Regions from separate parts of the Glutamicibacter bergerei genome, predicted to be linked through region 3. Evidence: riboswitches for the same ligand, from Rfam matches in the RefSeq annotation. Region 3 holds a riboswitch; each other region holds the start of a gene.
What was found. Region 3 has a riboswitch for S-adenosylmethionine ahead of ACX5K5_RS02815 (hypothetical protein). Riboswitches for the same ligand answer to the same signal wherever they lie in the genome.
Positions count from the first base shown of each region.

Region 1: linked by a shared signal. The riboswitch ahead of ACX5K5_RS01355 (methionine ABC transporter ATP-binding protein) and the one ahead of ACX5K5_RS02815 (hypothetical protein) in region 3 are both predicted to bind S-adenosylmethionine.
Region 2: linked by a shared signal. The riboswitch ahead of ACX5K5_RS13415 (hypothetical protein) and the one ahead of ACX5K5_RS02815 (hypothetical protein) in region 3 are both predicted to bind S-adenosylmethionine.
Region 4: linked by a shared signal. The riboswitch ahead of ACX5K5_RS01290 (O-acetylhomoserine aminocarboxypropyltransferase/cysteine synthase family protein) and the one ahead of ACX5K5_RS02815 (hypothetical protein) in region 3 are both predicted to bind S-adenosylmethionine.

Region 1 is NZ_CM137131.1:282,963-287,774, reverse strand. Features, by position in the region: gene ACX5K5_RS01360 (methionine ABC transporter permease) at 1-328, opposite strand, end outside; gene ACX5K5_RS01355 (methionine ABC transporter ATP-binding protein) at 325-1,359, opposite strand; SAM riboswitch class I at 1,506-1,596, opposite strand; gene ACX5K5_RS01350 (ASCH domain-containing protein) at 1,866-2,387, opposite strand; gene ggt (gamma-glutamyltransferase) at 2,800-4,623, shown strand; gene ACX5K5_RS01340 (LLM class flavin-dependent oxidoreductase) at 4,707-4,812, opposite strand, start outside.
Region 2 is NZ_CM137131.1:2,888,703-2,893,514, reverse strand. Features, by position in the region: gene ACX5K5_RS13430 (sarcosine oxidase subunit alpha family protein) at 1-1,154, shown strand, start outside; gene soxG (sarcosine oxidase subunit gamma family protein) at 1,147-1,767, shown strand; gene purU (formyltetrahydrofolate deformylase) at 1,895-2,755, shown strand; gene ACX5K5_RS13415 (hypothetical protein) at 2,844-3,356, opposite strand; SAM riboswitch class IV at 3,367-3,482, opposite strand; gene ACX5K5_RS13410 (GDSL-type esterase/lipase family protein) at 3,796-4,713, shown strand.
Region 3 is NZ_CM137131.1:598,498-603,309, reverse strand. Features, by position in the region: gene ACX5K5_RS02825 (helix-turn-helix domain-containing protein) at 1-370, opposite strand, end outside; gene ACX5K5_RS02820 (DinB family protein) at 582-1,181, shown strand; SAM riboswitch class IV at 1,281-1,393, shown strand; gene ACX5K5_RS02815 (hypothetical protein) at 1,411-1,677, shown strand; gene ACX5K5_RS02810 (VIT1/CCC1 transporter family protein) at 1,741-2,844, shown strand; gene ACX5K5_RS02805 (LOG family protein) at 2,897-4,075, opposite strand; gene ACX5K5_RS02800 (DEAD/DEAH box helicase) at 4,163-4,812, shown strand, end outside.
Region 4 is NZ_CM137131.1:267,942-272,753, reverse strand. Features, by position in the region: gene katG (catalase/peroxidase HPI) at 1-268, shown strand, start outside; gene ACX5K5_RS01305 (methylated-DNA--[protein]-cysteine S-methyltransferase) at 340-972, opposite strand; gene ACX5K5_RS01300 (RNA polymerase sigma factor) at 969-1,466, opposite strand; gene ACX5K5_RS01295 (histidine phosphatase family protein) at 1,568-2,185, opposite strand; SAM riboswitch class I at 2,245-2,339, shown strand; gene ACX5K5_RS01290 (O-acetylhomoserine aminocarboxypropyltransferase/cysteine synthase family protein) at 2,425-3,789, shown strand; gene ACX5K5_RS01285 (CoA-binding protein) at 3,789-4,283, shown strand; gene ACX5K5_RS01280 (polysaccharide deacetylase family protein) at 4,658-4,812, shown strand, end outside.

The sequences.
Region 1 (4,812 bases), 320 kb from region 3:
TGGGTACAATGGCAGCCCAGATGCCGATGGTAGTTCCCGTGATCCATTTGGTGAAAGGAATAATGGCAGCCATCAAGACTAGGAAGGGCAGCGAGCGGCCCATATTCACGATCCAGCTCAATGTGGCATGGCTCTGCGTGTGCGGGAAGAGGCCTCGCCTGTCGGTGTTGAACAGAGCCAGTCCCATGATGCCGCCAAAAATGATCACTAAGACCATCACGATTCCTACCATGGCCCAGGTCTCTGCGTAGGCAGGGAGCATCAGGGAACCCAGCTCACTCCACGGGGTATCTGTACCCACAGTGACGCTTTCGGTTGGAAGACTCATACCGTCACCTCGATTCGTGTTTCACCATTGATCTTGTCTGTGCGCAACGCCTGCGAATGGGCGGTGGCGTGTAGTCCCCAACCGTCGAGTACCTCGATGGCTCGTGCTTCGCCGATACCAGATAGCCCTATTTCAACGCGGCCCAGCGTGCCTTCTTGGTGGGCTTCTACGGATCCGCCAAGCAGTGCCACCGTGGCACCATATTCGCTGCCTAATTTGGAAATCCATGAAGGATCAATCTGCGTCCCGCGGTAAGCGACGGTCAAGGCAAAGTCGTAACCGGCTGGCACCAGGTCTGGGTGCAAGGGCAAAAGCTTGGAACCAGTTACCGATTCCGGGTTTGCCACCAGTGCGCGCAGTTCGCCGTATTCGGCGATTCGGCCACCATCTAGCTGTGCCACGCGGTCGGCGATATGACGTACCACATCCATCTCGTGGGTAATCAAGATGATTGCCAGCCCGAGGTCGGTACGTAAGGAAGCGAGCAGTTCGAGGATCTGCGCAGTTGCTTCCGGGTCGAGGCCCGAGGTTGCCTCGTCGGAGAGCAGCAGTCGCGGGCGCAGGGCCAGAGCCCTAGCTATACCCACGCGTTGGCGCTGCCCACCGGAGAGTTCGCCCGGATAGGAATTGGCGCGGTCGGCCAACCCGACTCGTTCTAAAAGCTCGGCAACTCGATGTTCCATCTCATGATGGACTACTCCGAGGTTGCGCAGCGGCAACGCCACATTTTCGGCGACTGTCATGCGGCGCAGCAGAGCCGAATTCTGGAAGATCGTGCCAATGGCACGGCGTTCGGCACGCAAGGCCTTGCCTGAGAGGATCGAAAGGTCTTTGCCATCGACCAAGATCTGCCCACTGCTGGGCTTCTCCAAGAGGGAGATGCAGTGGGACAGCGTGGATTTCCCTGCGCCCGAGGGACCAACCACGGCGGTGATGCTGCCCGCTTGGACCTCCAGATCAATTCCTTTGAGGACCTGTACCCGACCCTGGGCCGTGTCGTAGTGCTTGTGTAGCTGACGGATCTCAATCATTTGAGGGCCCGAAGAAAGTTGTTTGCATTTGTTCTCCCTGGTGCTGGCGCCGCGCAGAGCCCGAGTCAAGTTTGAGCTGCAGACTCGCAATGTAGCGGCGTGAGGCAGCTACGGAATCTTGCAGAACAGTGTTGTATCTACGGACCGCTCCATCGGTCCTGGCGGTAGCACCGGCCCCTCTCGGGGTGGTTGCTGCGACGTCTACGAGCCAGGTCTCTCAGTCGCTCTGGATGGTTACCATTCGATGTCTGAATCGAACAGTTTCAGTCTGTCCTCGAGCAGCTTCCATGAACAACCATGACGTTATAAATGCGTCATGTAGTCACCATCGGTGCTCAGCTAGCAGTAAAACGGGCCATAAATGCGGTACTCACTCGTCATATTTCGCTGAGTGACGGCGCAAGGCGTACATCTTGACTTAAGAACTTAATTCAAACGCCATGATGATCCCCTTCAAGGGCGCAAGGCAAAAATCCTGAACAGCAAGGTAGAGAAAATTATGAGCCTTAAATCTGCTTGCGCGGCCAGACTACCTCGAAGCTTTCGCATACGATGCGTTCACCGGGGATGCTGGTGATTGCCGGTTCCCACTGCTTGGCAAAATCTGCTTGCTGCGTCCGCTTCCAGAACTTCTCGTGCTCCCGGCGCCAGCTAGCCAAGCTACGGTCGTCCTCGCCCTCGGCATAGGCGAATTCGGCATCCACCTGGTCGAATGATCTCAGCGTCACCTCGCTGGTCCGCAGGATAACTTGTGGCGTCCCGGTGCCGTCGCAAGCAATCCAGTGCGAGCCGACCTGCGGGAGGGGTTCGTTCTCGGCAAGGTACTCGTTTTCGAGGCTTGAGGTGGCATGTTTCTGCCCGTGGGTTACTTCTCGCAATAACGAGTCGGCCAGCGCAGGGCTGTCTCCGAAGTATTCCACCACGTAGTCACCCGGGTCGCTGGCGCAGCTTTGCCGGTAGTCATCCCACATCTGTGCGGCTGAGGCGAGATCTAGCGGTGGCATCTCGGCGGCGTGTTCGTTGCTCATGCTCTTAGCCTAAGCGCAGTCCGGCCACCGCAGTTGTTGACCTCGGCGATTGTTTGAATGTTCCCGTGTTGGCGTGAGCTTGGGTAGCCAGTCTCATGGCGATCGCGGGGTGATCCGTTGGCCTCTTCGGCCATGCAAACGCAACGCGCCCTCAGCTTGGAAAGCGCAAAGCCCTCGCCGGCTAGAAAGGTTTCCGATAGTGGCAGTAACCGACGAATCAGATGAACTTGATGACTACGCATTCGCGCCGAGAGCGCCCGGCCGTGTTGGCGAAACCTAAGTTAAAGTATGTCCCGACCTGCGCGAAATTGCGGACAAGCTTGCACAGTGACGCGTGTCACGGAACTCGTCTCGGGGGTTTCTCCCGTAAATTGGCGCATACTTCATCCCCACCTTTTCAGGAGATCAAAGAATGTCACGAGCATGTACGAGAGCTATTGCCAGCGTCGCGGCACTCGCACTGGGACTGGGTACTTTCACCGCCCTTCCGGCCAACGCCGATCCCAGGGCAACCGACAAAACTCCAACAGCCAAAGGCAGCGGCGGCGCTGTCTCATCCGTGGACCCCGAAGCGACCGCCGCCGGCATTGAAATCCTACGCAAAGGCGGCAACGCAGTTGATGCGGCTGTCGCAACCGCGGCAGCGCTGGGCGTGACCGAACCTTATAGCGCGGGTATCGGTGGCGGCGGCTATTTCATGTACTACGACTCAAAAACCGGAAAGATCAGCACCATTGACGGCCGCGAGACAGCACCGGCAGCAATACCCCACGATGCCTTTGTCGACCCGGAAACCGGCAAACCCTACAATTTCACGCCCGAACTGGTGACTAGCGGCGTGGCGGTAGGAGTACCGGGAACTCTAGCCACCTGGCAGCGTGCATTGGATAATTGGGGTTCCCAAAGCTTGAAGAAAGTTTTGCGCCCGGCCACCCAGGTGGCCTCACGCGGTTTTGTCGTCGATGAAAACTTCCGTGAACAGACCCTTGATAACAAGGAACGCTTCGCTGCCTTCAGCTCGACGAGCGAACTTTTCCTGCCCGATGGCGATGCACCCCAGGTTGGCAGCATCTTCAAGAACCCGGATCTTGCCCAAACCTACCGGTTACTTGCCAAGCAGGGCCCCTCAGCGTTCTACCAGGGCGAGATGGCCGAGGAAATATCCCAGACGGTGCAAGCTCCACCCAAGGTTGAAGACACCGAGCTCCCGGTTCCAGCCGGGTATGTGAGCACCGCCGACCTGGCAGACTACGAGGTTGCGGAGCAGCAGCCAACCAAGGTGACCTACCGTGGACTGGATGTCTTTGGCATGGCACCATCGTCCAGCGGAGGAACCACCATCGGAGAATCGCTGAACATTCTTGGCGAATTCGACCTCACAGGCATGGAGCGGCCCTCCGCGCTTCACCACTACTTTGAAGCGACGGCCTTGGCTTATGCCGATCGTGGCAAGTTTGTGGGCGACCCGGCATTTGTGGATGTTCCCACCGCAACCCTGACCGACAAGCTGTTCGGCGTCGACCGGGCGTGCGCGATAAACCCCGAACGGGCCGCGGTGAAGCCGGTAGCGCCGGGCGACATTGAGGGCTACGACGGAACGTGCCCGGCGGCAACCAGCGAACCGGTGATTGAGCAGGATACCGAGAATATTTCCACCACCCATCTTTCGGTGGTGGACCGCTGGGGCAACGTCGTTTCCTACACACTAACCATTGAGCAGACCGGCGGTTCGGGAATGGTGGTGCCGGAGCGCGGCTTCCTGCTGAATAACGAGCTGACCGACTTCTCCACGGCGTATGACCCGCAAGACCCAAACCGTATCGAACCTGGCAAGCGTCCGCGCTCGTCGATGGCGCCAACGATTGTGCTGCGCGACGGCGAACCGATGCTCGCCATCGGCTCCCCTGGCGGCTCCACCATCATCACAACGGTGCTGCAGACCTTGGTGAACCGCATCGATTTGGGCATGGACCTCAGCCAGGCAATCGCGGCGCCTCGCGCCTCGCAGCGCAATACCGCGGCAGTGACGGCAGAACCCGAATTCATCGAGGCCTACGGCTCAGCGCTTGAGGCTTTCGGCCACAAGCTCACCGCCGCTGGTGATTCCTTCACTCCACAGGCCGAGATCGGCGCGGTTGAGGCGGTGGAAATCGCCGCTGATGGGTCTCTGATCGCGGCGGCCGAACCAAGCCGCCGCGGCGGTGGTTCGGCCATGGTGGTCACGCCGGCTAAATAGCCGCTAAAACCAGCAAGTCCCCGCGAAATTCAACGTTTCGCGGGGACTTGCTGGTTTTGCGCCACTACTTGATTTTTAAGACCTTAGGCCTTGGCGACCAAGCGGTTGGAGATCTTGTACTGTGCGGCGCGGTGGGTATCCTTCACCCGGTCGCCCTCGCCGAACAGCTTGTGGCGCAGCGAACCTTCG
Region 2 (4,812 bases), 1.3 Mb from region 3:
GGCATTTGGCCCATGGCGCCGAATTTGAGGATGTCGGTCAGTGGAAGCGCCCCTGGTACTACCCACAGGCGGGTGAAACCATGGACGAAGCGGTGTACCGTGAATGCGCCGCGGTGCGCGAATCGGTGGGCATGCTCGACGCCAGTACGTTGGGCAAAATTGAGATCCGTGGCACGGACGCAGCAGAATTCCTCAACCGCATCTACACCAACGGCTACACCAAGCTAAAAGTTGGCATGGGCCGCTACGGCGTCATGTGCAAGGCCGACGGCATGATCTTCGATGACGGGGTGACCCTGCGACTGGCCGAGGACCGTTTCTTGATGCACACCACCACCGGTGGCGCCGCAGATGTGCTGGACTGGATGGAAGAATGGGCGCAGACCGAATGGCCTGAGCTGGATGTCGTCTTCACATCGGTCACCGAGCAACTGGCCACCGTCGCGGTGGTTGGCCCGAAGTCCCGTGCGGTGATCGCTAAGCTGGCGCCGCAACTGGACGTCTCCAACGAGGCATTCAAATTCATGGCCTTTGAGGACACGCTCTTGGAGAACGGCACCCCTGCCCGGATCAGCCGGATTTCCTTCTCCGGCGAGCTGGCCTTCGAAATTGCGGTACCGAGCTGGTACGGGTTGCGCACCTGGGAAGCGGTATTCGACGCCGGCCAGGAGTACAACATCACCCCGTACGGCACCGAAACCATGCACGTGCTACGCGCCGAGAAGGGCTTCATCATCGTCGGGCAAGATACCGACGGCACGGTGACCCCCCAGGATGCAGGCATGGAATGGGTTGTTTCCAAGGTGAAAGATTTCGTGGGCAAGCGTTCCTTTAGCCGCGAAGATAACCAGCGCGAGGACCGTAAGCAGTTGGTCTCCGTGTTGCCGGTGGATAAGAGCCTGCGCCTTCCAGAAGGTGCTGCACTGGTCACTGCCGACGCATTAAGCGACAACGGGATCACCCCAATGGAAGGCTGGGTCACCAGCTCCTACAACTCCCCGGCACTGGGCCGCACCTTTGGCCTGGCGCTAATCAAGAACGGGCGCAATCGCATCGGCGAAGTGCTCAAAACCCCATACGGCGGCCAGCTGGTCGACGTGGTGGTTTCAGAAACCGTCCTCTACGATCCGGAAGGCAGCCGCCGAGATGGCTAAGCACAGTGTTATCGAATCAACCACCGAGCTACGCCGCTCACCGGCAGCGCACCTCGATCAGCTCATGGCCGCGGCCACCGTCACCGGGCAACGCGCCGTCGCATTACGCGAGATTGCTTTCTCCACCCAGATCTCGCTGCGTGCGGTTCCGGGGAGCGCCGGCCATCAAGCTCTGGCACAGGCTACCGGTGTGGGCTTGCCGCAACAGGTCGGTCAAGTGTCCGGAGACGTGTCAGGCACCGCGGTGCTCTGGTTGGGGCCGGACGAATTTTCGGTCTTCAACGCCGCCGGTGAAGATCTGAGCCCCACCTTGGAAGCTGCCTTGGCTGAGCATGAAGGCCAAGTCACCGACCTGTCGGCAAACCGTACGGTGCTCGAGCTCACCGGTCAGGCAGCATCCTTGGTGCTTCGCAAGAGTTGCCCGGCAGACCTGCATCCACGCAGTTTTGCGGTCAACCAGGCGATCACCACCACGCTGGCTAACGTGCCCATCCTGCTCTGGCGCACCACCGAAAATGGTTGGTACCTGATGCCACGCGCCTCATTCACCGAGCATGTGGTGCATTGGTTGGTCGACGCAATGAACGAGTTTGCTTCGGAACCGGTAATCTAGCCACAGAACGATCACCACCTACCAAGTTCGCTTGGGAGAATGGCTGCAACCGTTGGGTCGGTCCAAACTGGACCGACCCAATAGTTGCCTGCACTAGGTTTCAAAGACGAACCACGGAAGGACCTTGATGGGCGACCAGATCCGACACATACTGACGTTGCAGTGCCCAGAGGGCATGGGCATCGCACACGATGTCACCGGCTTTTTAGTAGAACACGAACGCACCATCGTTGAACTGAAACAGTATGACGATATGTCCTCCCAACGCCTCTTCATGCGTGTGGACTTCTCCGGGGATGACGTCCCTGGCCTGCTGGAAAAGATGCGCGAAGAATTTGCGCCAATCGCCGCCGAGCGCCAGATGGATTGGCAGCTTCGTGAGCGCGGACAACGCACCAAAGTGCTCATCATGGTCTCTAAATTTGAGCACTGCCTCAACGACCTGTTGCACCGTGCGCACACCGGCTCGCTGCCTATCGACATTGTTGGTGTGGTCTCTAACCACCCTGATCACCGTTCGCTGGTGGAATGGCACAAGGTCCCCTTCCACCACATCCCGGTCACCAAGGACACCAAGCCTGCCGCCGAAGCGAAGCTGGAAGAGATCATCGAGAGGACCGGCACCGAACTGGTGGTGCTCGCGCGCTATATGCAGATCTTCTCCGATAAGCTATCCACCAAGCTTTCGGGACGCACCATTAATATCCACCACTCCTTCCTGCCTTCCTTTAAAGGAGCCAAGCCGTACCACCAGGCCTGGGACCGCGGGGTGAAGACCGTGGGAGCTACGGCGCACTATGTGAACGCAGATCTCGATGAGGGGCCGATTATCGCCCAGCAGGTCCAAGAGGTGGACCACACCTACACCGCCGAGGACTTGGTGATCGCCGGGCGCGATACCGAGGCCAAGGCGCTGTCCAATGCGGTGAAGTGGCACTGTGAGGGACGGGTGTTCCTCTGGGGCAACCGCACCGTGGTGCTGCGCTAAATACTGTTCAAAATTTGATGCCCGGCGCCAAGTGCCGGGCATCAAGTGTTGGGGTTAACGCCCTACTTAGTTGTTACTGGCCGCGTGATTACTGGTCGCGGCCGGCGCTGAGGAAACACCTCAAGGCTCGGGTTGGACCGACCTTCTGAACCAGATATGGAAAGTCGGCCCACTGTTCGGGGATCAGCTGTTGGCTGTCAGAACCCCACAGCCCGCCATCGATATTTAGAGTGCGCAACCGGTCATGCAGCGCGAACTCAGCGGTCAGATCCGACGCAGCTCGCAAGGCGGTGTCCACTGCGTCCGGTAGCAGCGAAAGAATCAAGGCAAATAATTCGGGGTTCACCCCAACTTTTTCCCACCGCTGCGCATAGTCGCGCCAGAGCTCAGGACGCAATGCAGAGGTCCCGTGAAGCAGTCCGCGACTGACACTGTTCAAGCCCATAAACTGGGAAAACTTATTATCGTAGAGCCCCGCCGGAGTGTAGTTGTGCTCTAGTAGCACCGCGGTCCACCGGCGTTCCCAGGCCAGCCTAGAATTTTTGGCTGCCAGCTCGGTTTGTGGCAACCCATACGCGTCAATTAGCTCGGAATGAGACATGGTGGTTCCTTTCATCAACTTGTCCTCGGATATTCACCGCGGACCGGTTCTTCCCCTGGGGCACCCCACTGATGGAGGAGGGTTGCCGCGTAGTCAGCCAGGTACTTAGGACTACGGCTCTTGAACCTGATAAACAGCATAAACCAGTGCACCGACACTTTAGCTTGACCAATATTTGTCGCATACATAGAACTCTGCATTGACCTTCACCGGCATGAATGTTCGGCGTAGAATATGGCAAACGTAGACACAGGGCTCAACCTGGTTGCGTGTGCGTCATCCGGTGCCGTATTTTGCCCGGTGGTAGCCCTAGATCGTGGGGATCAAGGGCTTCGGGAATTTGCCGTCAAAGTCGTAATCCTATGATGGTGGCCCGGCAGTACGGGCAATTTGCGCGGTGTTCCAGACACAGCGCACGCTGTAAACAGGGGACAATCCAATGAACGGCATCAAGAAGTCCAGATTATTGACGCTTATCGCCGCCGGCATCGCCAGTGCCGGCCTTCTGTTGGCAGGCATGGCACCGGCCACGGCACTTGCACCAACCACGCGAAGCAATAGTACCGTGGTGATCAACTACGTAAATTTGGGTGATTCGTATTCTGCCGGCTTTGGCTCGGGATCTATTAAGCCCGGTCCCTTCGACGGTTGTCTGCAAACCACCGGCCCGTCACACGTAACCAATATCGATCAGTTACCTGGCGTCAAACTCACCGCCGATGCGGCCTGCACAGGCTTTAACACTGCACAGATTGCTCAGGTCGCGGCCGGGGTAGCTCCACAACTGGCGGAAGCAGATCTGGTTACCCTCACCTTGGGTGGAAATAATTTGCAGTGGGGTGAAACCGTCGCAGCCTGTGCCGGTGGGAGCACCGCAGAGAAATGCCAGGGGATGCTGAAACTCGGCTACGCGTCCATGCCGGCACTGCGTGCGGATGTGCGATCCACACTCAAACAGATCGATGCGGCCACCGGCGCAAAGATCCTCGTGCTGGGCTATCCGCGGTTGTTCACCAGTTCTCACGGCGACCAGCCATTGATCACGGCCAAGAACGCACGGGCACTGAATAAGTTAGGGGACACGCTTAATCGAACTATCAAGGCTGCCACCAAAGGCACGGATAGCTCCTTCGTTTCGGTGACCGGAGCGTTTATGAACCATGGGGTGGGTGCCACCCAATCCTGGATCAGTTTTAATCTGGCTAACCTTGAAGACCCGTTCAACTTGCACCCAACCACCACCGGTTATCTCAACGGGTACTACCCAGCGGTCAAGCGCCACATTAACCTGAAAAAATTGGCGCATCACGACCGGTATCAGCACAAGCATTCACACTCGCGGCATCATCACGGCTAACTTCGAGCGCGAGCATGTTTGGGTTCCGGATAACTTGCGGGACCCCAACAGCGTGCCTTCCAGCCGGTTTAGCCTAGGCCAGTAAGGGAGCTCAAGACG
Region 3 (4,812 bases):
CACCCGAACCCTGTGGCGCAACCTCGGCCCTAATCATTTGCACACGTGTTTCGGTGCGTGGGGTGACAAGTTGTTCGGTGATTCCCTCACCACCTAGGGCAATGCGTGGTGCTTCTTGAAGCCTGACTAGTTTTGTTTCGGGCACAGAAAAAAGTTGGCCAATTTCTATTCCCAACACATCGCAGAGCTTGAGCAATGTCGACACGGATGGGCTTGTCAGGTCCCGTTCGACCCGAGACAAGAAACCTTTAGTCAGCCCAGACATTTCGGCGACTTGGTCGATTGTTAGCCGGCGCGTTTGTCGTACGCCTCGCAAACGGGCGCCAATATTGATCGCTGCGCCGGTGGGTTCTACGGGCAGTGTTTTCATGAGCTCCCACCATTTTTGTTGCCAAGACGCCACGGGTTGGTGGTCCTCGGTCACAGATGTGGCCAAACCATTCTGATCCGACCCTTACATTGGGCAAGTTTACCAATATGCAACCGGGCCCCGACTTAAGCAGTCGCTGTTCAGATAACCTCACGATCTTAATGTCGTTTCAGCCCTGTCCATTGGACGCGACTGAAATTAGACTCGGCGCATGGACACCATCAATGATCCGTCCGCCCAAAGGCTTCGCGCCTATTTAAATGAGGCACGTAGCACCGTGCTTTGGAAGTGCGAGGCGCTGAGCGAAGAATTGGCCCGCCGTCCGATGACGCCTACCGGCACCCATATGCTTGGCATCGTGCACCACCTAGCTGTGACCGAATATGGTTACTTTGGTGAATGCTTGGGGCTACTCCCTAACGATGATCATGTACTCGAATTGCTGCAAAGTGAGGATTCACAAATCGATTTTTTGCCTCCGGCAGATTATTCGGTTCAAGACGTGCTAGAGCTGTACCGAAAATCCGTCGCCTTCGCCGAAGCGGCGTTGGATAATTTAGAGTTAGCTTCTCCGGCCGTCATCCCTTGGTGGTCCATTCATCGCCACAGCACCGTAGAACATCTCATCGTGCATATGATCGCGGAGACCTCCAGGCACGCCGGACAGCTTGATATAGTTCGTGAGCTGCTCGACGGTCAGGTCGGCCTTCGTGAACAGGCTCTAAATCTCCCAAGTTACAGTTCCGCTCAATGGCAAGAGCAATATTCGCATTTGCAACAGCTTTCGCAAGAGGTAGTCCAGCGTAAGTAGAGCGCTGAGCGGTTCGTCCTCGGCGAGCGCAGGGCCGGTAAACCTAGTATTACGTAGCACTACGTGGGCGCAGCTGGTCGGTGTAGCATCGTAATGTTGCTTCACGAGATGCGGCGCCAAGCTCCGACTGGCCGCGCACCAACCCCAGGTTCATGGGTGGTTCGGATGAAGAAGCGGTCCGTGCGCCGACCGGCTGCGGGCAAGAGCTCTCTTGAGGGTACGTGTTGCCATGAGTATCAATGTTCTTCCGATTATCGATCTGCAAACCGGTCAAGTGCAGTTTCCACTGCATGGTCTCTGGGTTAGTTATTTTGTCACCAATCCTCGACGGCTGGCCGAATCCCTGACTCGTACCGTACGAACCCCCAGTTTTGATGTGTCCCGAGAAGAACTCTCTGTTTTTATCGCCGTCACCGGGCATAATCACGGTATCCCCCACGTATTTAGCCTTGCCAAATTCCCAGCTTTCACTTCGCTCACTAAACTGAACAGTTGAACCTACCTCGGATCATTAGCCTGCCCGCTAGATCCACTCTGTCTCAGGAGACTCATCCCCGTGATGACCCAAAGCTCAACACCCCAGCCCACCAAGGTACAAATACGTCGTTGGCGTAAATATATGGCCGACGAAGTCGCCGAAGGTGCGATTTACCGTGAACTAGCGGTAAAACGCACCGGGCAAGAACACCAGATTCTGCGCGGACTGGCGGAAGCCGAAGAACGCCATGAAAACTACTGGCGTGCAAAACTAGGCGAACACGCCCGCCCGGTCCGCCCCTCGTTGCGACGGACTATGTTGCGTTTCATGGCCCGCCATTTTGGTTCCGTCTTTGTCCTGGCGCTAGCCCAGCGCGCCGAAGGAAATTCTCCTTACGCCACCGATCAAGATGCGGCCCCGCAAATGGCTGCAGATGAACAGGTCCATGAGGAGGTTGTTCGGGCCTTGGCAACCGCGGGTCGCACCCGACTATCTGGCAACTTCCGCGCAGCAGTTTTCGGAGCCAACGATGGTCTCGTTTCAAATTTGGCGTTGGTTATGGGTATTGGCGCTACCGGGGTGGCGTCTTCGTTTGTGCTCTTCTCCGGTATTGCCGGTTTGCTGGCAGGTGCGCTGTCCATGGCAGCCGGCGAGTTCGTCTCGGTGCGTTCCCAGCGCGAGCTGCTCTCCGCATCACGTCCCACTCAGGTCACACTCTCTGCGGCTCAGAATCTAGATTTGGACGCGAACGAATTGGTCTTGATTTATAAGGCCCGAGGAATGAATGATGAGGATGCAGAGCACCGTGCCGCCGAACGCATGGGTCTGTTCACCTGTGACTGCAACCCCTCGTTCTCGCTCCACCCGGAAGTGCGCTCGGCTGAACTTGAACGCGAACATGAGGAACTTGGTTCGGCTCCGGGAGCGGCCATGTCTTCCTTTATGTTCTTTGCCTCTGGCGCAGTCATCCCAATTCTTCCCTATATCTTTGGACTCTCCGGTCTTCCTGCGGTGATTGTTGCCGTGGTCTTGGTCGGCATTGCGTTGCTTCTCACCGGAGGTATCGTTGGTTTGCTCTCCGGGGCTTCCCCAGTAAAACGTGGCATGCGCCAGCTCGCCATTGGTTTGGGTGCTGCTGCGGTTACGTACTGTCTGGGTCTGCTCTTTGGAACCTCGGTAGCGTAGCGCTCACTGCCTATCTGGCCGCCGCCCAAGGTGGCTGCGGCCAGAAGCTTTTTTAGAACCGTGTGCGGCGACGCAACGGGGTCATGGTTTCAATGAATGCGACCGCTTCGTCCACGGTGTCTACCAACGCAATTCGGTCTTCCATGGCCCGGCCAACTGCCAGCGCTTGGAGCAGTGGCCAGACCGGTAGTTCTTCGCGCCAATGTTTTTCTCCGACCAAAACGATAGGGGTGACGCGCGCACCGGTCGCATAATAGTTCTCGCAGGCATCTTGGAATATTTCTTGGACGGTCCCGGCAGCGCCTGGCAACACTATGATTCCGCCGTTTGATTGTTCGAGCAAGATCGCTTCGCGAATGGAATTCGTGAAGAACTTGGCAATATGTGTGGCAAAGAGGTTTGGTGGCTCATGTCCATAGAACCAGGTGGGCACGCCCAACGAATGATTCTTGCTAGGAAATTGCTCACGCACTCGTACCGCCGCGCGCGCCCACATAGTGCGATGGCGGATAGCGTCGGGTGCCTGCGCCAAAATATCCAAGGCGGCAACGATGTCTTGGGGCTCATAATCGGCAAGCCAAGCACCTGCATTAGCTGCTTCCATCGCACCGGGGCCCCCACCGGTCACAATCGAGTAACCCTTACGCGTGAGAGTGGTCCCAAGCTGAACGGCATCGGCAAATTCTTGGGTTCCTCGTTGTACCGCATGCCCACCCATGACACCAATCATCGGGGTGTTGGCGAAAACTCCGTCGTACACCGCATTTATCATTGCCTGCCCAATATGGTGGTCATGCAATGTGGTAGCCATAGCGGTGTCGTCGGTAGCAAATTTCAGCGGTGGTTTAGATTGTGAATAGGTGTATATCTGCGCGTCAGGTACCTGCGCATAGGGCACTTCTTTGATCCCTGAATACAGTTCATACGGGGTATATAAATCGCGTTCGGAAATATCAAAAGGCAGTTGCACTCCACTACTCATGCAAAGCCCACCGGTAGCTTCAACCAGAGCACGCCCCTGGGAGGAGAACACACAATCGATAAAAAGACAGTCGGCTAGATCGAGGGTACCCAGGAGCGAATCTCTTGTCTGCAAATCAACCCGGTGTACACGCCAGTTCCTGGCACGTGCCATCTGGGTCTCGAGAGCTTCGGCGGCTAGCCTGTCGAATTCCACCAGAGTGGTGATATTTACTGTACGGGCGGGGATATAAGGCCACACTTGAGACATGTAACTAAGCTACCGCGAATACGGGTGATTGTTCACAGTTAGGGTTCTCAACTTCCACCAGCGCGCTGAACGTGAAACGATGAGAGGATGACTGATTCTGTGCCACCACTCATCGACGCAAGGCACCTACTGGCGTACTTGGGCGACGTTCCATTCTTCTTCGGGCAACAGCTCGCTAAAAAAGACGAATCGGTAGTTGACGTCGCTTTTGATGAAAGTAGCAGCGTCATCTCCGGCACTATCTTGGAAGATGACCAGCAGTTTGTCTCCACTATCACCGTAGTTCGAAGCGCAACTGGCTGGACCGTGGAAAGTACCGACTGCAGTTGTAACAAAGGATCGGTCTGCCCTCATGTCGCGGCTCTTGCGCTGACTGCGAATAAGATTGCGAACCAACCACGTCCTTCAATGGCCGAGACGAAAAGAACCGCTTCCGCTTGGTCGACTCAGGTCAATACTTGGTTTGAGGAACCGGAGCCAGGACCTTCCGAGGGACTTTTAGGTTCCCCCAATGATCCTGTAGTGGCTATGGCCCTGCAGTTCATGGTTTTTGACTCTAAAAATACTTCTCAGCAGCAACAGTGGATGCCCTCCGGTTCGGTGCCACACCCCACTCGGAACAAGCGATTCCGCTTAGGCGTTCGCCCCATGGTGCGTAATTCCGAGGGTCGCTGGGTTCGTGGCCAGCTACGGTGGACCACCATCGCCTTTAAGACTTACGGCTGGAACTTGCTTCG
Region 4 (4,812 bases), 330 kb from region 3:
CACCCCGGGCGCATTGACCAATGACTTCTTCGCGAACCTGATGGAATTGGGCCTTGAGTGGACCCCTGACGCCGAAGAGAAGACCTATGCAACCACCGACGGCCGCTGGGTTGGTAGCCGTGTGGACTTGGTCTTCGGCTCAAACTCCGAGCTACGTGCATTGGCCGAGGTTTACGCCGCGGATGATGCGAAGGAGACATTTGCTACGGACTTCGCCGCAGCCTGGGCCAAGCTCATGGATGCTGACCGGTTCGACCTGCTTAAGTAAGTAGTTTCTTCGCTCATAGTTGTGGCTGTCACCCCCATGGGGTGACAGCCACATCTATGTGTTTCTACAACTTAAAACAGCACTGGGTCCGACTGCGTCTGTCGTTGCGGGTTTTCAAGTTCTAGTAGCTGCAGCTTGGTGGGTAATCCGCCAAGGTATCCGCCGAGCGCACCATCGGTGCGCAGGACTCTGTGGCATGGCAAGACAATCGGTAGTGGATTGGTCGCGCAGGCGGTGCCCACCGCGCGTACTGCTTTTGGTTTACCAATCTTCGCTGCCACCTGTGCGTAGCTCAGGGTCTGCCCGTAGCCGATCTGTCCCAGTTCTAATTGCACGGTTCGGCGAAATTCTGTAGATAGTCTTAGATCCAGCGGGAGCTGGAATTCGTGCCGTGTGCCAGCAAAGTATTCATCGAGCTGACGCGCTACCCCATCGAGTTTCGCAGGTGCTTGAAGGATTCGTGGGCTCACCTTAGTCGCAAGACTTTCAAGGATATGGTCATAGCCTTCGCTTTCAAAAGCAACTCTGACCAGTCCGGCCTCGGTGCTCGCCAGCAGCAGTTTTCCAATCGGCGTATCAAACACACGGTAGGAAATGTCGGTCAGCTGTGACTTATCAGCTTCTGTTTCCAGACGCGAATGCAGTTGGGCCAGCATTGTTGTTTCCTCGGTGGTGGGGCCGGAATTCACCTTGTCAATATTCATCTTTTGGCTCCCGGGGTTTGTGCCTCATTCAGCTTGCTTCGTAAGTTTTTGATGCCGTCGGCCGCAGCTCTCCGGGCGGCTTCCGGCGTACCCGACAGCACCTCGGCAATTTGCGCATAACTTAATCCGCCAAGATACCTGTAGGCGATTACTAGCCGTTGTTTTTCTGGCAGCGTTTTGACCACTTGCCAAAGTTCCAGATTTTCAAGGTTCTGTGCCGGAGTTGAAGCATGGACGCCGTCGCCATTTTCGACCTCGGCTTGCACGGTTTCGGGGCGATGCTTGCGCAGTTCGTCGATTGCTTTGCGGTGGGCAATGCGTACCAGCCAGGCCTGCACATTGGCTTCCTGGTCTAACTGCGGATAGGCCTTGAGCGCCGAGAGGAAGGTTTCGGACCAAGCATCTTGAGCGCGATGCTCATCGAGTAGCGCGCGGCACACTCGCAGGACACTGAGCCCATGGGTCTGCACGACCCGTTCGAATGGTTGCTTCATGTGGCTCCTCGTTGGCGGCTGTCACTAGGTAAACGTACCGTGTGGCCATTATGTGAGGTGCGTGAGCTAACTATTTCAAAAACTTTTTACGTCGTTGCATTTTAGTGAGCGGTGACGAGGCCTAGTTCTTCGCGCAGTTCATGCATCCGCTCAAGATCAATTTTCAGTAGCTCCCCGTTAGTCACGCCGTCGTGGATACGTACCCCGGCGAGCGCGTCACGCACAATCCGCATGGCAGCTCCATGACTAATGACCAAGATCTTTCGTCCAGGGTTTTCCTGCACTAAAACAGACAAGGCACCAAGCATGCGGTGTAAGACGGTTTCTCTGTCTTCAGTCTCAGCAGCAAGCGTCGCTGCTTCGGCTTCGCTGACTTCAGCCATAATCCGGCCTTCAAGTGGGCCAAAACCTCGCTCAATCACGTCCGCCACCGGCGCTGCATGTTCAACGTCAAGTTCTGCTGCGATCAGCAAGGCTGTTTCTTGAGCCCGCGACAGCGGAGAAGCGACAACCAGATCCCAATTCTGGCCGTTCAGTTCCCTACCAAGCTCCCGCGCTTGCGCTCGACCGGTGTCATTCAAATCGATATCGGTACGTCCTTGCATGCGCCCGGCAAGGTTCCAATCGGTCTGCCCATGCCTGACCAAAGCTAACGCTGTATCCATAGCTCGAGCATAAGCTAACCCCTGAACCACGCCCGAATCGGATTCCTCCTTCAAGAACCGAAACTTTAGGACTCATAGTTGGGTCATTCAAGGACATATTGACAGACTGTTACTAACCATCCCGAGCGGCCGAGAGATCTGGTTTGATGACGCCGCAGCAACCTGCCACAGCCGGTGGACTAGGTGCTACCGCCAGAACCGATGGAGCTGCTTTCCACTGAATTCCAGGGGTTAAGCGACATTGATCCGGGATTCCTGCCGAAGCATCAATCGACAAGGAGTCGTACGCCACCATGGCTGACCACAAGTTTGGATTTCGCACCCGCGCTCTACACGCCGGCGGCACACCCGACGCGGAGCACGGCGCACGCGCCGTGCCGATCTACCAGAGCACTTCATTTGTTTTTAAAGACACCGATGACGCGGCTAATCTCTTCGCACTGCAAAAGTACGGGAACATTTATTCGCGCATTGGTAACCCCACGGTGGCAGCTTTCGAGGAGCGCATGGCGTCACTCGAAGGCGGCATCGGTGCGGTAGCTACCGCCTCAGGCATGGCAGCTGAGTTCGTCACCTTCGCGGCACTGGCTCAGGCCGGGGACCACATTGTTGCTTCCTCCAAACTCTATGGAGGCACCATCACCCAGCTGGACGTGTCCTTGCGCCGTTTCGGGATCGAGACTACCTTCATCGATTCTAATGACGCCGCAGATTTTGAAGCAGCAATCCAAGAGAACACCAAGGCCGTTTACACCGAGATCGTGGCAAACCCTTCGGGCGACATCGCTGACCTCAAGGGTCTGGCAGAGGTCGCCCACCGCCACAACATCCCGCTGGTGGTTGACTCGACGCTGACCCCGCCGTATCTGTTGCGCCCCATTGAACATGGCGCGGACATCGTGATCCACTCAGCCACCAAGTTCATCGGAGGGCACGGCACCACCTTGGGCGGTGTAGTCATCGAGGCTGGCACGTTCAACTGGGGCAACGGCAAGTTCCCCACCATGACTGAACCCGTACCAAGCTACGGCAACGTGTCTTGGTGGGATAACTTCGGCGAATACGGATTCCTGACCAAATTGCGTAGCGAACAGCTACGAGACTTTGGCCCCTCCCTGCCTGCGCAGTCTGCATTCCAGTTGTTGCAGGGCTTGGAAACCCTGCCACAGCGCATGGATAACCACCTGACCAATGCGAAGCAGGTCGCCGCGTGGCTCGAAGCCGATGACCGCGTCACCTACGTCAATTACGCGGGTCTCGAATCCCACCCACAATATGCCCGTGCCGCCGAGTTACTGCCAATGGGCGTTGGTTCGGTCTTCAGTTTCGGAGTAAAGGGTGGACGCGAGGCTGGCACCAAGTTCATCGAAGCTTTGCAGCTGGCAAGCCACTTGGCCAATATTGGTGATGCTCGCACCTTGGTACTACATCCTGGGTCTACCACCCACCAGCAACTGAACGCCGAACAGATGGTTGCCGCAGGAGTTCCTGAAGATCTGATCCGTCTCTCCGTCGGTTTGGAAGATGTTGAAGATATTCTCTGGGATCTAGATCAGGCACTGACTGCTTCCCAGAAAATCGCAGCCAAGCTGGATGAGGCTCCCACCTATGACGGCGCTGCCTGCGCCGTGCCAGCAGCTTCGAAGGGAGCAAACTAATGAGCACTCAGCAACGTACTTGGCAGGGCCCTGGCGCCGCAGAGCGCCTGAATATTCTGCATGAAACAAAGTCTATTGCTATCGTTGGTGCCTCAAATAAGCCATCCCGCGCCAGCTACTTTGTTGCCACTTATCTCTTGTCTTCCTCGAAGTACAAGGTATATTTCATCAACCCCGTGCTGGACGAGATTCTCGGGCAGCCGGTCTACAAGTCATTGGCTGATCTGCCGGAGACCCCTGATCTGGTCGAGGTTTTCCGTAAACATGATGACCTTCCCACCGTGCTAGATGAAGCGCTGGCCGTGGGCGCGAAAACCCTATGGTTGCAGCTTGGTTCGTGGCACGAGGAGGTTGCCGCGCGCGCCGAGGCTGCCGGGATGAATGTGGTCATGGACCGCTGCGTCAAGATTGAGCATGCCCGCTTCCATGGTGGATTGCGTCTTGCCGGGTTCAACACCGGAGTGATCTCCTCTAAGCGCCAGCTACTGGCATAAAGTTCTGCATCTTTTCATTCTCGCCGGAGCCTATGGTGACCTCACCACAGGCTCCGGCCATTTGAGCTTGCATCCTCACCATTCCAATCCCCCGGCCTGAAACATCACATGATGCTAGGGTGTGAAATCACGTTTTACATAACGATTCAGCCGATTTTTCCTGCCTATCGGATGGTCGAATTGATTTCAGCCGGTGAAGGCGAAATGGTAAATACATGCCTTCCCGTTCCCGCGTCAACGCGGTTATTTCCGTACTTTGCTGTGTCCTTTTCCTCACCAGCTGCGGTTCTCCAATAACCCAACAGGCCTCCCGGGCGGGCCATGCAGTTGCAGGTTTCTTTGCCAATACATCCTCTACCCGAAGCGAAGGCTCTATGCAGGTCGCACGGGTTGCTGATTACGGTGCAGTTCCTGCAGTCCAGGCTCCTGTCACCGCGATGGTGCTCAAACCACAACCTCGCGTTAATTGCGAAAAGACCAAATGCGTAGCCTTGACCTTTGATGATGGTCCAGGGAAGTACACCGCATC